Regions from separate parts of the Bradyrhizobium cosmicum genome, predicted to be linked through region 1. Evidence: predicted binding sites of a transcription regulator. Region 1 holds the regulator's gene; the other holds the start of a gene.
What was found. The regulator LexA, encoded in region 1, represses DNA repair genes until DNA is damaged. The targets are predictions, from matches to a motif close to TGTTCNNNNTGTGTTCNG.

Region 1 (7,874 bases):
CGATCGCCTTCTTCAGGCCATCAGTGGTCTGCTCGTTGAACGAGGTGACACGGATATAGCCGATGTCGCCGTTCTCGACGTGGAAGCGGACCGGGCGAACATGGATAATCTCGCGCTTGATCGCGACGTCGAGAGGGGCGTCGGCGCCCTTGCGCACGATGGTGAGCTTGGTCTGGGTGTCGACCGGGCCCTTCATCTTGTTGACCGCTTGCTCGAGCGTCATGCCCTGCACGGCATCGCCGTCGATTTTGCTGATGAGGTCACCGGACATGATGCCGGCCTTGGAGGCTGGCGTGTCGTCGATCGGCGAGACGACCTTGACCAGGCCCTCTTCCATCGTGACCTCGATGCCGAGCCCGCCGAACTCGCCGGAAGTGGTCTCCTGCATCTCGGTCCAGGCCTTGTCGTTCATGTAGCGCGAATGCGGATCGAGCGAGGTCACCATGCCGGTGATGGCGCCTTCGATCAGCTTGGCGTTGTCGGGCTTCTCGACGTAGCTCGCCTTCACCCGCTCGAACACTTCGCCGAACAGATTGAGCTGGGAGTAGGCATCATCCGCGCTTGCCGCCGCCCGTGCCGCCCAGACGCCGCCGTGCGGACTGGCTACCAGAAGGGTCAGACACGCTCCCGTGAGCGCCCCCAAGGGGAAGAGCAGGGATTTCCGCATGGATCAGGTAGCCTTTTTGCTTCGCCGTTCTGGGGCAGTTCACTGGGAGTCCGGAAAGTCACAGGGGCCTTGGAAGTCTCTTGGGCCCGGAAGCCGCCATGCAAATGGCGATCCAGCCCGCTTCTCACAATACCATTCTGGTTTCTTCAAGGCCGGGATACCACGCTGGCTTGCACACCGTAAAAATCCCTTCGCCCGAACCTGAACTTTTGGCAACGTTCCGGGGCCGTTTCGCAAGGCGGGAATCGGTCGGCCCGCCCTCACCTTGCAGCTATGCGAATTTAGGATGGTTTTGGAGGGCCGGACACGATAGGCGGTGACTATAACGCTTCAAATTCTCGGGAGGACAACAAATGAACGACGCGCCCCGCATCCGGCCGGAAAGGAACGTCGAGCTCGGCTCCAGCAACGAGCCGTTCCAGAACCTGCACGAATTCATCCGCAAGGCGCGCGCCAACCTCAACCAGAACGCCTGGGACTATATCGTCGGCGCCGCCGAAACCGAGACCACGATGCGCCGCAACCGCATGGCGCTGGACGAGATCGCCTTCCGACCGCGCGTGCTGCGCGACGTCAGCAAGGTCGACGGCTCGGTCGAGCAGTTCGGCCGCAGGATGCGGCTGCCGGTGGTACTCGCCCCCGTCGGTGCGCTCGAGATCTTCGATCCGGACGGCGCGGCAAGCGTTGCGCGCGCCGCCGGCACTTTCGGTGCGGCGCATATGCTGAGCTCGGTATCCGAGCCCGGCCTGGAGAAGACCGCCGAAGCCGCCCCGGACGCGCTGCGGCTCTACCAGCTCTATGTGCGCGGCGACGACGCCTTCGTCGCCGATGTCGTCAGCCGCAGCGAGAAGAACGGCTACGCCGCCTTCTGCCTGACGGTCGATACCGCCCATTACAGCCGTCGCGAACGTGACATCGCCAAGCGCTATGTTCGCGAAAGCCGCCTGCGTGCCACCGGCGGGGACTACCAGAAGGCCCTGGAGTGGCGGACCGTGAAGATGGTCAAGGACAGATTCAAAATTCCGCTGATCCTCAAGGGCATCGCCACCGCTGAGGACGCCCGGATCGCGGTCGATCACGGCGTCGAGTGGATCTACGTCTCCAATCATGGCGGCCGCCAGCTCGATCACGGCCGCGGCGCCATGCATGTGCTCCCGGAGATCATCGATGCCGTGAAGGGCCGCGCCAAAATCATGGTCGACGGCGGATTCTGCCGTGGCACCGACATCGTCAAGGCGATCGCGGCGGGTGCCGACGTGGTCGGCATCGGCCGGCTGCAATGCTGGGCCTTGGCGGCCAACGGCGAGGCCGGCGTGACGCGGATGCTGGAACTGCTGGAGGACGAGGTGCTGCGCTGCCTCGGCCTGCTCGGCGCCACCTCGTTCGCCGAAGTCGACAAGTCCTGCCTGCATCAGGCCACCGCAACCAATGCGCCGAGCGTGTTCAGCGCGTTCCCGCTGTTCGACCACGATCCGTATCGCTACTGAGTGAAAGGATGCAGGTGAACTCGCTCTCTCCCGGCAGCGCGGACGCGCTTCTGTTCGATCTCGGGCGCGTCGTGCTGGACATCGACTTCTCCAAGGCGATCGCCTGCTGGGCGGGACATGCCGGCTGCCCGCCCGAAGCGATCGTCGCGCGCTATGTGCGCGACGAAGCCTACCGGCTGCACGAGGTCGGCAAGATCAGCGACGAGGACTACTTCGCCTCGCTGCGCTCGTCGCTCGGGATCGGCATCTCGGATGCGCAGTTCCTCGAGGGCTGGAACGCGATCTTCGCCGGCGAGATGCCTGACATCGCCGAGCTGTTGCCGCGCGCGGCGAAGCAGTTGCCGCTCTACGCCTTCTCCAATACCAACCGGCCGCATGTGGACTATTTCTCGAAAGAGTATGCCGGCCTGCTCGACCATTTCCGCGAAGTGTACCTGTCGTCCAGTATCGGCCTGCGCAAGCCGGATGCGGAGGCCTTCGACCATGTCGTGGCGGCAATGGGCGTGCCGGCGAGCCGGATCGTGTTCTTCGACGATCTCGCCGAGAACATCGAGGGAGCCAGGGCATGCGGCCTGACCGCCGTACACGTCACCTCGGCGACGGATGTCGGCAACGCACTGAGGGCGCTCGGGATCTGACGCAGAAGCAAACGGCCAATTCCCCGAACAATTTCAGCTGGCAATGCGGAACCAAAACCCTCTGTGCAATTTTATACGCAGATCCCGGAACGAATGCCCGCTCGCGGACTCATGAGTCTGTTGGGAATTTGGGATCGGACTTATCATCGTGCTGGGCAAAACCTACCTCACCAAGCAGGCCTCCCTGTTGATGAAATTCGCCAGAACCACCTCGGACTCTGACCTCTCCGCAAAACTGATCAGCAAGGCCGCCGACCTGAAAGCCCAGGCCGACCCGATGCCCGACAGGGACCAGGGCGCCGCCGCGCCGGATGTCAGTCCGCGCAGGCAGCCGGGGACGTGATCGACACTGGCCGTGGCACTCGCCCTTCTCGTGCGTGCGATTCTCGTATTTGCCATCGCCACGCTGGTGCCGCTCTGTCTCGCCTCTCGGATCATGCAGCGGCGGAGCTGACGTCTATCCTTCGTTGACGTTCCCCTTCGCCCGCAAGTCAGACGGCGCAGGATAAGTCATCCTGCGCCATCGCTGTTTTGCCTCCGCGCCTGCACTCAGCTAGAACTCTCGCCGCCGATTTGCAGAACGTGCTCGCAGGAGTCTGACCCGTGGCCTTGATGCCGGTTTCCGATGCGCTTGCGTCCGTGCTGGCGGGTGCAGAGCCTCTGGCCGAGGAAGCGGTCGCCCTCGGCCAGGCCTTTCACCGTGTGCTCGCGCGCGATATCGCCGCGCTGCGGACGCAGCCGCCGCAGGCAATGTCGGCGATGGACGGCTATGCGGTGCGCGCGGCCGATGCGGCGAAGATCGATTCCCAACTGAAAGTGATCGGCGAGGTCGCGGCGGGCCGGCCGTTTGCGGGAACGGTCAGCGCCGGCGAAGCGGTGCGGATCTTCACCGGGGGCGTCGTTCCTGATGGTGCCGACGCCGTCGTGATCCAGGAGGATACGGTTGCCGAGGGCAAGCGCGTCACGATCAGGGAAGCCGCCGTGACCGGGCGTCACATCCGTCCCGCCGGCGTCGACTTCTCGGAAGGAGACGTGCTGTTGCGCAAGGGGGCCCGCCTCACCGAGCGCGACCTCGCGCTCGCCGCCGGCATGAATCACCCGCATTTGCCCGTCCGCCGCCGTCCGAAGGTCGCCATCCTCGCCACCGGCGACGAGCTGGTGATGCCGGGCAGCGCGCCGGGTCCCGGCCAGATCGTCTATTCCAACGGCTACGCCCTGCATGCGCTCGCCCGCAGCGAAGGCGCCGACACAATCGACCTCGGTATTGCCGCCGACACGCTTGCAGCGACCACCGCCGGCATCCGGCGCGCCCGCGAGAGTGGCGCCGATATCCTGATCACGACCGGCGGCGCCTCGGTCGGCGACCATGATCTGGTCCAGCAGGCGCTGCGGGACGAAGGCGTCTCGATGGCGTTCTGGAAGATCGCTATGCGGCCGGGCAAGCCGATGATGAACGGCCGGCTCGGGGCGATGCGCGTGATCGGCCTGCCCGGCAACCCCGTGTCATCCTACGTGTGCGGCTTCCTGTTCATGGTACCGCTGATTCGTGCGCTGTCGGGCCGCTCGGTGATTCATCACCGCCGCGAGCGCGCGGTGCTCGGCCGCGACGTCCGCGCCAATGACCAGCGCGAGGATTATCTGCGCGCACGCCTCGAGCTGCGTGATGACGGCACGCTCGCTGCCATTCCCGTCGATGACCAGGATTCCTCGCTGCTTTCGAATCTCGCTGCAGCACAGGCACTTCTCGTGCGCGCGCCGTTCGCGCCGAAGGCCGAATCCGGCGCGCCCTGCGAGGTGTTGCGACTGCCCGTCTGACCGCCTCGTTCGCATGCGTTCCGCGAACTCTGCGGCGTTCACGGTAAATTAAGCAGTTGCGGAACATGTATCGAACATATAGTGTCCGTTCATGATTTGTTTCGAGCATGTAGCGGCTTACTGCTGAATTCAGCGTCTCGGAATCGGACGACATCAACCGGGGGATTTTGGTCGAGATGTTAACGCGCAAACAATACGAGCTTCTGCGATTCATCAGCGAACGGCTGAAGGAAAGCGGCGTGCCGCCCTCCTTCGACGAGATGAAGGACGCGCTCGATCTGCGCTCGAAATCGGGCATCCATCGCTTGATCACCGCGCTCGAGGAGCGCGGCTTCATCCGCCGGCTGCCGAACCGCGCCCGCGCCATCGAGGTGATCAAGCTTCCCGAGCTTCAGGCCGCCGCCGGCAGCCGCCGCGGCTTCACGCCGAGCGTCATCGAGGGCAATCTCGGCAAGGTACGCACCACCTCCAGCCCGCCCGCCGACGAGGGCGAGCGTCCCGTCGCGGTACCGGTCATGGGCCGGATCGCCGCCGGTACGCCGATAGAGGCGTTGCAGACCCGCAGCCACACCATCAGTGTACCGCCTGACATGCTCGGCTCGGGCGAGCATTACGCGCTGGAAGTGCGCGGCGATTCTATGGTCGAGGCCGGCATCCTCGACGGCGACATGGCGCTGATCCAGCGCAACGAGAGCGCCGACACCGGCGATATCGTCGTGGCATTGATTGACGACGAGGAAGCGACGCTCAAGCGCTTCCGCCGCCGCGGCGCCTCGATCGCTCTCGAGCCCGCCAATGCGGCCTATGAAGTGCGCATCCTGCCGCCCAACCGGGTGAAGATCCAGGGCAAGCTGATCGGGCTTTACCGGAAATACTAGACCCGTCCGCGATCAGCGATCGCGGTCAACGACTGGAGCGGACGATTGTCCGCTCCCGCTGGATAGTCCTTCTGGTTTCGCGCAGATTATCCGCCCCCTCCTCCGGCGCTACATCCTCGACACGCCGCACGAAGCACTCATCGCTGTGCGGCCTTGAAGAGTCGAGGAGAAGTCATGCGCAAGATCATCATAAGCGCAGTCACGGCGGCGCTGGTCGCAGCATCAGCGTCGCAGGCCGTTGCCGCACAAGCGCGGCACCACGTCCGCAAGGACAACGCCGTGAGCGAACAAGTCAGAAATGCACGCAACGCGGTGGAGCAGCCGTCGCAGCCGGGCTGGCAGTATTCGGGCTGGTCGGCGCCTGCGGGGCGCTGACACGCGCGGCCGGAATGCACGGCAACAGGCATTGTTCCCAGCGCGGTCGAAAAAGATAATGTGATCGCGGCCTGCGGCGGCGAGCCGCAGATTTGCCTACAACCGGGCAGACGCTTGGTGCTTCCACTCTGATAGAGGCCTCCGCCTCAGAAGAGGCGCGGGCTGCTATCTTGCATGAGGAGCATCCCGATGTGTGACTACAGCCTGCATGCCGTCGCATCGCGTCCCGCGGAAATCGGCGAGACGATCGTCTCGACAACCTTCCGCGGCACCTCGACGCGCGGCTTTGCCTCCGCAGCTGATCCGACCGTTGCGGTCTGCCTGCTGCCGGGAACGGAGCTCGCCTTCGCCGACAACGTCCGCTACGACAATCGCTGGATCTGGACGCGCACCGTAAACTCCCGCGTCGGCAAGTTCGGCAAGATCGATCCACACATTCCCGACCGTCATCATGACGCGATCGAATTCCCCGACGGCAAATACGTGCTGGTGACGCAGCTCGTCGAAGGCCAGCACGCGACCGTGCTGCAACTGCCGGTGACACAGCCCCCTGGCGAGAACAAGCCGCAGTCCAACGCCAACGGCCGACCGACCATCACCCGCCTGCCGATCGGCTAACGCAGCCATCCCCGGCCTTCGAGTCGGGACACGGGATTGAAATCGCCATCGCCGGCCGAGGCCGGCGACACGGATTGGTTTGCGTCTCCAGAACCCGAAACGGCGAAGCCAGCCCACCATCCCTCTCCGCCGCACGAAGTTTGCGCGGTCCTGCCTGAATTTTGAACGTCCGTTCCGCAAGCAAATGGCCGATGCTGTTCCGGTTGGTGTCCCGGCTGGTGTCTTGGCTCTTGGAGGCGGGCACGTTCGATGAAGACCTTCATTCGCGTCGTTGAACTCTGGGTGCCCGACCGGACGCGCATGCGGCTGAAATTCGGCGGCGGCCTCTACAGCGAAGGGCTATCCGCGTTCAAGGCCGCCAGCGAAGATCTGCGTTTCGGGTATGACGAGGGCCTTCCCGGCAAGGCCTGGGCCTGCGGCCATCCCGTGATCCTCACCAAATTCGCGAATTCCTACTTCAAGCGGACGGATCAGGCGCTCGCAGCCGGCCTCACCTGCGGCGTGGCCGTGCCGGTATTCGCCGGCGAATTCCTGCAAGCCGTCATGGTGCTGTTCTGCGGTGACGACGAGGCACATGTCGGCGCAATCGAGCTTTGGCACAACGACGCTCAAATGTCCCACGAGATGGGGCTGGTCGACGGCTATTACGGCGCGGCGGAGATGTTCGAGTTTAACTCCCGCCACACCCGGTTTCCGCGCGGCTTCGGCCTGCCCGGCCGCACCTGGAAAGCCGACCTGCCGCTGATCATCAAGGATTTGCACGACGCCAAGAGCTTCCTGCGCTGGGAGGACGCCGCCAAGGTCGGGATCAATCTCGGTGTCGGCGTGCCCTACCGGACCGGCACCGATCAGACCTGGGTGCTGACCTTCCTCTCGGCCCAGGCCACGCCGATCGCGCGACGCTTCGAGATCTGGGTCCCGAACGAGGCCCGCTCGGCGCTGGTGTTTCGCGCCGGCGATTGCAGCGCTCAGACCGACCTCGCCGCGCTCTATGCGGATAAATCCATCGCTCACGGCGACGGCAGCATCGGCGGCGCCTGGGCCACCGGCATGCCCGCGCTCAATGACGACCTCGCGCATGACGGCTCGATCGCGGCAGCTCAGGCCCGCACAGCTGGGCTGAGCCAGATGGTGGCCCTGCCGGTGATCGGGAGCACGGGGCTCGATGCCGTGCTGGCTTGGTACCTGTAACCCGTCCGATCAGTCCTCGGCCTGCAAGTCCGCCTCCGACGGCGTCGCGTCCCGGTTGCGGGGAGCTGCCGCCTGCGGCGCGAGGCTCGCGCCGAAATCAGCCTCACCGGCGGTCGCCGGCGACCACGGGCGGTCAGTGCCCCTCGCCTTCATCGCCTGAACCGCAAAACCATCCCCTCGCTGTGTCAGTGCGAGCGCGCCCTGG
Region 2 (7,874 bases), 2.9 Mb from region 1:
AGGCGCTCGAAGAGCTGCGCAGCGACGCCGAACGCCACGGCCACACCGCCACCGTCGCGTTCCACGGCCTGCCTGTGGTCACGGTGAAGCCGGCCTCGTTCAAGCGCTGCCTCGCCAACCTCGTCACCAACGCCGCGCGCTACGGCAAGAGCATCGCCATCACCGGCCAGCGCGATCACCGTTATTTGACCGTGACGGTCGACGACGACGGGCCGGGCATTCCCGTCCATCTGCGCGAAGACGTGTTCAAGCCGTTCCTGCGGCTGGACAACGCGCGCAACCAGGACGAAGGTGGCACGGGCCTTGGCCTCGCCATCGCCCGCGACATCGCCCGTTCACACGGCGGCGACATCACTCTCGGCGACAGCCCGATGGGGGGATTGAGGGCGAGTGTGAGGATTCCGGTGTAGGCTACGATCCCACCTACTTCGGCAGCAAATTCTTCAGTTTGTCGATGTCGCGCACGTTCATCTTGAAGCCGCCGGGCATCACGATGTCGCCGGGCTTCTGCTCCGGCTTGCAGGCGCCGAGCCACTTGGCTTCGAGGGTCATGGTGGTGTCGCGCCCCGCGGCACCGACAGCGCCGCCTTGCGCATGCGACGAGGTCTTCACCGTATAGGCCGAGTTGAAATCGCCAGTAATCTCGGCATGCGAGGTCGTGCTGATGCCGGCGACGCTGCACTCGGAATCGCTGACATAGCCGGTCGCGGTCTTCTTGATCTCCTGCTTGGCGCAGATCTGCTTGGCCATCGGGGAGACGTTGTTGTTCATCTCCTTGTCGACGGTCTCGTCGGTGCAGTGCTGCATGGTCATCTCAGGGACAGGCGTGCCCGTCCTGACCATCTTCAATTCCCACAGACCGGCCTTGCGCACCGGCAGATCATCCGCGCAAGCCGCGCCTGCCGACAGAACGACGCAAAGGGCCGAGCCGAGCAAAGCGAGTTTGCGCGTCATGTTTCGATGCTCCCGGCTGAGAGATTGCGGCGCGATGAGAGCGCTTTAGTAGAGCGTGCGGATCGGCTGCTCGGCGGCGCCATAGGGCACCCAGCGGCAGGAGAACGAGATGTAGCCGCCCTCATAGGCCTGCACCGCGAGAAACTTCACCACCTTGCCGTAGCGCGCGCAGTGATCGACCGCGACCTGACGCGCATCGACCTGGGTCGCCATCGAATAGGCGATGATGCCGCCGGTGTCGTTGCCCTTGAACGGCGGCACCGGAAGGAGATCGGCGCGCGCCGACTGGCTCGCCACAATACCCAAGGCAAGAATGCCCGCGGCCGCAATGATTCGCATTCCCGTTACTCCAATTGGTTGGCGCCAGTTTACGGTGCCGGAATGGAAGTGAAAAGAACTGAAGCCCTGCCGGCTGCGACGTTATGGTCAACTCTTGGGTAAGTGTTGCCGCGCTGCACTTGACCTGCCCGGGCCTTCGCGGCACCGTCCAGCCTTCAAGACCCAGCTGTCCGGATTGCCCATGCGCGCCCCCTCCCTGAAATCGCTCCGCTTTGCCGCCGTGTTCGGCCTCATGTTCGGAGCGCTGTCGCTCGGCGAGGCCAGGGCCGCCAATCCACTGGAGCTGAACTTCTGGCTCAGCGGGCCGCGCTATGACGGCGCCGTCGCCGATTGCGACAAGGCGCTGCCGACCATCGCCACCCAGTTCTGGGAAAAGGAAAGCTCGTTCTGGAATTCCTCGTTGAAGATCACCGGCTTCGCCGCTGTTCACGAGGTCGCTTTCCGGCCCTGGCAGTCCGACAACATTCCGCGCCGCTATTGCACCGGTGAGGCCATGCTCAATGACGGCAAGGCACGCAAGGTGCATTTCTCGATCATCGAGGACGGCGGCTTTGCCGGCTACGGCAACGGTGTCGAATGGTGCGTGGTCGGGGTCGATCGCAACTGGGCCTACAATCCGGCCTGCCGCGCCGCCAAGCCGTAATTCGACCAGCCCTGATTCGGACCGATCAGGAGCCAAGCCAGCGCCGCTCGAAATTTGTTCTTGAAATGTTCTTTTCGCCTGCTAGGCTCGATTGCACAGTCTAGTTGAGGGGCGTCGCCATGTTTCATTCCAGATTGCAATCTTTCTCCCGCCTGATGATCTCACTGACGCTTGCCCTGCCCCTTGCAGCCGGGCTGGTCGTCTTCGCGAGCGGTGCAAAGGCCCAGGACAAGCGGCAGAACGCGCCCGGCGAATTCGATTTCTATGTGCTGTCGCTGTCGTGGTCGCCCTCGTTCTGCGAGGAGGCCGTCGAGCGCGGCGGGCGCTCGCAGATGCAGTGCGGCGGGCGGCCCTATGCCTTCGTGGTGCACGGGCTATGGCCTCAATATGAGAACGGCTTCCCCGAATATTGCCAGCGGCCGTCGCCGCGGCTGAACCGCAACATCGTCTCCTCGATGCTCGACCTCATGCCGGCGCCGGGCCTGATCTTCAACGAGTGGGACAAGCACGGCACCTGCTCCGGGCTCGACGGCCGCAATTATTTCGAGACGATCCGCAAAGCGCGCGCCGTGGTGAAGATCCCGGCCGAATATCTCGACCTGTCGCAGGCCAAGACCGTGGCGCCAAGCGAGGTGGAAGAGGCCTTCGTCAAGGCCAATCCGGGCCTGAGCAATGCGGCCGTGTCGGTCACCTGCAACCGGACACGGCTCTCCGAAGTCCGAATCTGCCTCAGCAAGGATCTGCAGTTCCGCGCCTGCGAGGAAACCGACCGCCGCGCCTGCCGCCGCGACCAAGTCACGATGCCGCCGATCAGGGGTGGTTGAGGTCAGTACGGCCTCCGTCATGCCCGGGCTTGTCCCGGGCATCCACGTCCTTCCTGCGTGCGGTTTCGCGTGATGGCCGGGACAAGCGCGGCCGTGACGAGTAGAAGATGCTGCGCATCTTCTCTCATGAGCCGCAGATCCTTCCATGAACTACCGTCACGCCTTCCACGCCGGCAGCTTCGCCGATGTCATCAAGCACATCGTGCTGGCGCGCATCATCACCTATCTGCAGGACAAGCCGGGGGCGTTCCGCGTCATCGACACCCATGCCGGCGCCGGGCTCTACGATCTCGACAGCGACGAGGCGCGCCGCAGCGGCGAGTGGCTGACGGGCATTGCGCGGCTGATGCAGGCACGGCTGTCGAACGACACCATCGCGCTGATCAAGCCCTATCTCGACATCGTTCGCGCCTTCAATCCGAAGGCCGAGCTCAAGGCCTATCCGGGCTCGCCGCTGATCGCGCGCAGCCTGATGCGGCCGCAGGACCGTCTGGTCGCCTGCGAGCTCGAGCCGAAGGCCCGCAAGGCGCTGATCGGCGTGCTGCGCCGCGACGAACAGGCCCGCGTGGTCGATCTCGATGGCTGGGTTGCGCTCCCTGCCTTCGTGCCGCCGAAGGAGCGGCGCGGCATCGTGCTGATCGATCCGCCGTTCGAGGCAAAGGACGAGTTCGAAAGGCTCGGCGAGGCCTTCTCAGCGGCCTTCGCGAAATGGCCGACTGGTATCTATGTAATCTGGTATCCGGCCAAGAGCCGGCGCGCCACCGACGCGCTGTCGCAGCTCGTGGCGCGGCTCGCAGCCGCAGCAAAGCCGCCGGGAAAATGTCTGCGCCTCGAATTCAGTGTCGCGCCGCAGCTCGACGGCGCCGCCCTCACCTCCACCGGCCTGCTGATCGTCAACCCGCCCTACACGCTGCACGGCGAGCTAAAGACGATCCTGCCCGAGCTGGAAATGCCGCTCGGCCAGGGCGGAGCTGCCAGATTCCGATTAGAAGTGCCGCGGCCGTAACGCTCCGGCATTCTTGGGAAAAATATGCAGTAGCGGTAGTCAATCTGCAGAGAACCGTATTATGCTGTTTCAGTGACTGGCTTTACGTTCCGCTTCCGCGAATGGTTGCGGCGGAGTGAAGGCCTAAGAAAGATCCGGCCGGACCGACAAGGTCCGTTCAAGGATGGCCAGCTCTCCCGGGCTCCGTAAGGCCCGGTCATGTCGTGGCGTGCGTCTGCGTCGCGACGGAGGAGCAATGAGGGGGAGTTTCCCGATGGCCATGACGGGAACGGTTAAGTTCTTCAACGGCGAGCGCGGCTACGGTTTCATCAAGCCGGACGACGGCGGTCGCGATGTGTTCGTTCACATCACCGCTGTGGAGCGGGCAGGATTGAAGGACCTTGCCGAAGGACAGCGTATTACATTCGAAGTCGAACCGGACAAGAAAGGGAAGGGACCGAAGGCGGTCAATTTGGTCATCCTCTCCTAGCGGCCTGGCGCAAACCACCTGGCGCAAAAAAATCCCGGCCGCGAGCGGCCGGGAGGTTGTTGTCCGGTATTTTCTTGTTGCTATCAGAAGTGATAGTTCACGCCTGCGCGCACAACGCTGGCGCTATAGCCGTTTGACACGCCCGTAATTCCGAACTGGCTGGTCGACAGGTCGATGTAGAGATATTCGAGCTTCACGCTCCAGTTCTGCGCAAGGCCGAGCTCTGCGCCGGCACCGATGGTCCAGCCGGCGCTGGTGTGCGACTCCGTCCAGCCGAACGTCTGCGCGCGCAGTTCGCCGAAGGCGAGGCCGGCGGTGCCGTAGAACAGCACGTTGCTGAAGGCATAGCCGGCGCGGCCGCGCAGGGTACCGAACCAGGGATTGGAGAACTTCCACGGCGCGAAAGTGTCGTCGGCGCCTGCGGCCTGGATGTCGCCCTCGACACCGAACACCCACGGACCGTTCTGGAAATTGTAGCCGGCCTGCGCGCCACCGACGAAGCCGGAGGGCTTCACGGGACTGTTGCTCACCGAGCCCCACTCGTAGCCGAGATTGGCGCCGAGATAGGGGCCCGCCCAGCTATAGGCGTTGAGCGGCTGATTGACCGTGTAGGGCGCACGCTGCCCGTAACTGAGATCGGCGGCCTCTGCCGAAGCTGTCCAGCCGGCAGCAACCAACGCGGCTGCGCCCACGACGAACCCCTTCATCACACACTCTCCAACGCAACTGCCGTCACCGGATGCTGCCTTGCGCCGCCGCGCCGGGCCAAAAACGCATGGTTACGGAACCAAGAACTTTTCGCGTAAGATTTATCGAGAGTTTTAAGTTAAAGGGCTGTTAAGGCGGGTTACCGCGCTGTTAACAGACTTAAGGAAGCGTTACCGGGAACCGCGCCCGCCATCCCTGTGCGTGCCGCACCGCCGGAACTTCAAATCGGCATCCCCAGCGCTTAAATTCGCACCATGGTTCACGATTCCACCGACAATCCGGATGAGGCGCGCGCGCGCAAATCGCCGCGGGCCACTGCGACCGACACGCCGCCCGAGGGGCTGACGCCGCCGGATCTCGATCCTGCGGCCGCCGGCGGCGACGACGAGGACGAGGCGCGGCTGCCGGACATCCTGGAGGAGAGCGGCGCGGTCGGCGAGGAGCCGCTGGCGACGGGTCATGAGGCGATCGAGCGCGCGGTCCGGCTCGCCCCCACCTCGCCCGGCGTCTATCGCATGCTCAGTGCGAATGCCGACGTGCTGTATGTCGGCAAGGCCAAGAACGTCAAAAAGCGCCTGTCGAACTATGCGCGCCAAAGTGCGCCGCAGCCGGCGCGCATCCTGCGCATGATCGCCGCCACCGTAACCGTGGAAATCATCTCGACCACGACCGAGACCGAAGCGCTGCTGCTCGAGGCCAACCTCATCAAGCAGCTCCGGCCGCGCTTCAACGTGCAACTGCGCGACGACAAGTCGTTTCCCTATATCCTGATCACCGGCGACCATTGGGCGCCGCAAATCCTCAAGCACCGCGGCGCCCAGTCGCGGCCCGGCCGCTATTTCGGCCCATTCGCTTCCGCCGGCGCCGTCAACCGCACCATCACGGCCCTGCAGCGCGCGTTCCTGATCCGCTCCTGCACCGACTCGTTCTTCGAGAGCCGCACCAGGCCCTGCCTGCTCTACCAGATCCGCCGCTGCGCCGGTCCCTGCACCCGCGAAATCGACTTCCCCGGCTACACGACGCTGGTGCGCGAGGCGACCGACTTCCTGTCCGGCAAGAGCCAGGCCGTCAAGCAGGAGCTCGCGGGCGAAATGGAAAAGGCCTCGGGCGAACTCGAATTCGAAAGCGCCGCGCTCTACCGAGATCGCCTCGCCGCGCTGTCGGCGATCCAGTCGCAACAGGGCATCAATCCGCGCACCGTGGAAGAAGCCGACGTGTTCGCCATCCACCAGGAAGGCGGCTTCTCCTGCGTCGAAGTGTTCTTCTTCCGCACCGGCCAGAACTGGGGCAACCGCGCCTATTTCCCGCGCGCAGAGAAGACCTACACGCCGGAGGAAGTGCTCGGGTCCTTCCTCGCACAGTTCTACGACGACAAGCCGCCGCCCAAGCACATCCTGCTCTCGCACGAGATCGAGGAGAGCGAGTTGCTGGCCAATGCGCTGTCGATCAAGGCTGGCCACAAAATCGAGGTCACGACGCCCAAGCGCGGCGAGAAGAAGGAGCTGGTCACCCACGCGCTGACCAATGCGCGCGAGGCGCTGGGCCGCAAGCTCGCGGATACCGCGACGCAGAGCCGGCTGCTGGATGCCATGGCCGCGACACTGAGCCTGCCGCATTCGCCCAAGCGCATCGAGGTCTACGACAACAGCCACATCCAGGGCACCAACGCGGTCGGCGCGATGATCGTCGCCGGCCCGGACGGCTTCGTCAAAAATCAGTACCGCAAGTTCAACATCAAGTCGGAAGGGCTCACGCCCGGCGACGATTACGGCATGATGAAGGAGGTGCTGGAGCGCCGCTTCAAGCGCCTGGTCAATCCGCCTGAAGAGGGCGCAGCCAAGACCAAGGAGGACGATTTCCCGCAATGGCCCGACCTCGTCATCATCGACGGCGGCCGCGGCCAGCTCAATGCGGTCCGGGAGATCTTCACGAATCTCGGCCTGACCCAGGTGTCGCTGATGTCGGTCGCCAAGGGGCCGGACCGGGATGCCGGCCGCGAGACCCTGTTCATGCCGGAGCGCGAGGCGATCAAGCTGGAGCCGCGCGACCCCGTGCTGTATTTCATCCAGCGGCTGCGGGACGAGGCCCACCGCTTCGTCATCGGTTCGCACCGCAAGCTGCGCAAGAAGGACATTCGCGAGGCCGGCTTGCAGGAGATTCCGGGCATCGGCCCGTCACGCAAACGTGCCTTGCTGCATCATTTCGGAACCCTGAAGGAGATCGAACGGGCCTCGATCGCCGATCTCGGCAAGGTTCCGGGGGTGAGCGCCGAGAGCGCGCGCAGGATTTTCGACTTTTTCCATCCCCAGCCGGGGTGAACTCAAGGGAGCCGCGGTCATATGGTCGTCGCATCCCGCACCCCATTTGGGATCGGGACGGTTGACCTTCAGGCACCAGCGGTATTGGTAGGACGGATGAACATCGCCACGACACGAGGGACGAACAGCCGCGCGATGTCCCTCCCGAATATCCTGACCTATGGCCGGATCGCCGCGATCCCGGTCGTGGTCGGGTGCATCTACGCGCAATCGATTCTGGATCAGCCGCTGTGGCTGCGCTGGGTGGCGGTCGCCATCTTCATCGCCGCAGCAGTGACCGATTACCTCGACGGCTATTACGCCCGGATATGGAATCAGCAATCGGCGTTCGGCCGGATGCTCGATCCAATCGCCGACAAGCTGCTGGTCGCCTCCTGCCTGCTGATGCTGGCCGCCGACGGCATCATCCATGGCTGGTCGCTGTGGGCCGCGATCGTGATCCTGTGCCGCGAGATCCTGGTCTCGGGCCTGCGCGAATACCTCGCCGCGCTGCGCGTCAGCGTTCCCGTGACCAAGCTTGCCAAGTGGAAGACGACGGTCCAGCTCGTCGCCATCGGCTTCCTGATCGCCGGCCCGGCCGGCGACGAGGTGGTGCCGATCGTCTCGATGATCG

Region 2: FNV92_RS30355 (ribonuclease T2 family protein) is a predicted target of LexA. The motif match lies at 1,992-2,009, and genes of this name have one in related genera.

The regions. Positions count from the first base shown of each region.
Region 1 is NZ_CP041656.2:3,483,808-3,491,681, reverse strand. It holds gene FNV92_RS16820 (S41 family peptidase) at 1-667, opposite strand, end outside; gene FNV92_RS16815 (alpha-hydroxy acid oxidase) at 1,021-2,154, shown strand; gene FNV92_RS16810 (HAD family hydrolase) at 2,163-2,792, shown strand; gene FNV92_RS16805 (hypothetical protein) at 2,941-3,135, shown strand; gene FNV92_RS16800 (molybdopterin molybdotransferase MoeA) at 3,396-4,607, shown strand; gene lexA (transcriptional repressor LexA) at 4,784-5,485, shown strand; gene FNV92_RS16790 (hypothetical protein) at 5,660-5,860, shown strand; gene FNV92_RS16785 (hypothetical protein) at 6,050-6,478, shown strand; gene FNV92_RS16780 (GAF domain-containing protein) at 6,728-7,669, shown strand; gene FNV92_RS16775 (ComEC/Rec2 family competence protein) at 7,679-7,874, opposite strand, start outside.
Region 2 is NZ_CP041656.2:6,335,194-6,343,067, forward strand. It holds gene FNV92_RS30335 (ATP-binding protein) at 1-410, shown strand, start outside; gene FNV92_RS30340 (DUF3617 domain-containing protein) at 424-954, opposite strand; gene FNV92_RS30345 (hypothetical protein) at 1,000-1,293, opposite strand; gene FNV92_RS30350 (hypothetical protein) at 1,475-1,936, shown strand; gene FNV92_RS30355 (ribonuclease T2 family protein) at 2,056-2,760, shown strand; gene FNV92_RS30360 (23S rRNA (adenine(2030)-N(6))-methyltransferase RlmJ) at 2,906-3,766, shown strand; gene FNV92_RS30365 (cold-shock protein) at 4,020-4,235, shown strand; gene FNV92_RS30370 (outer membrane protein) at 4,319-4,942, opposite strand; gene uvrC (excinuclease ABC subunit UvrC) at 5,198-7,261, shown strand; gene pgsA (CDP-diacylglycerol--glycerol-3-phosphate 3-phosphatidyltransferase) at 7,358-7,874, shown strand, end outside.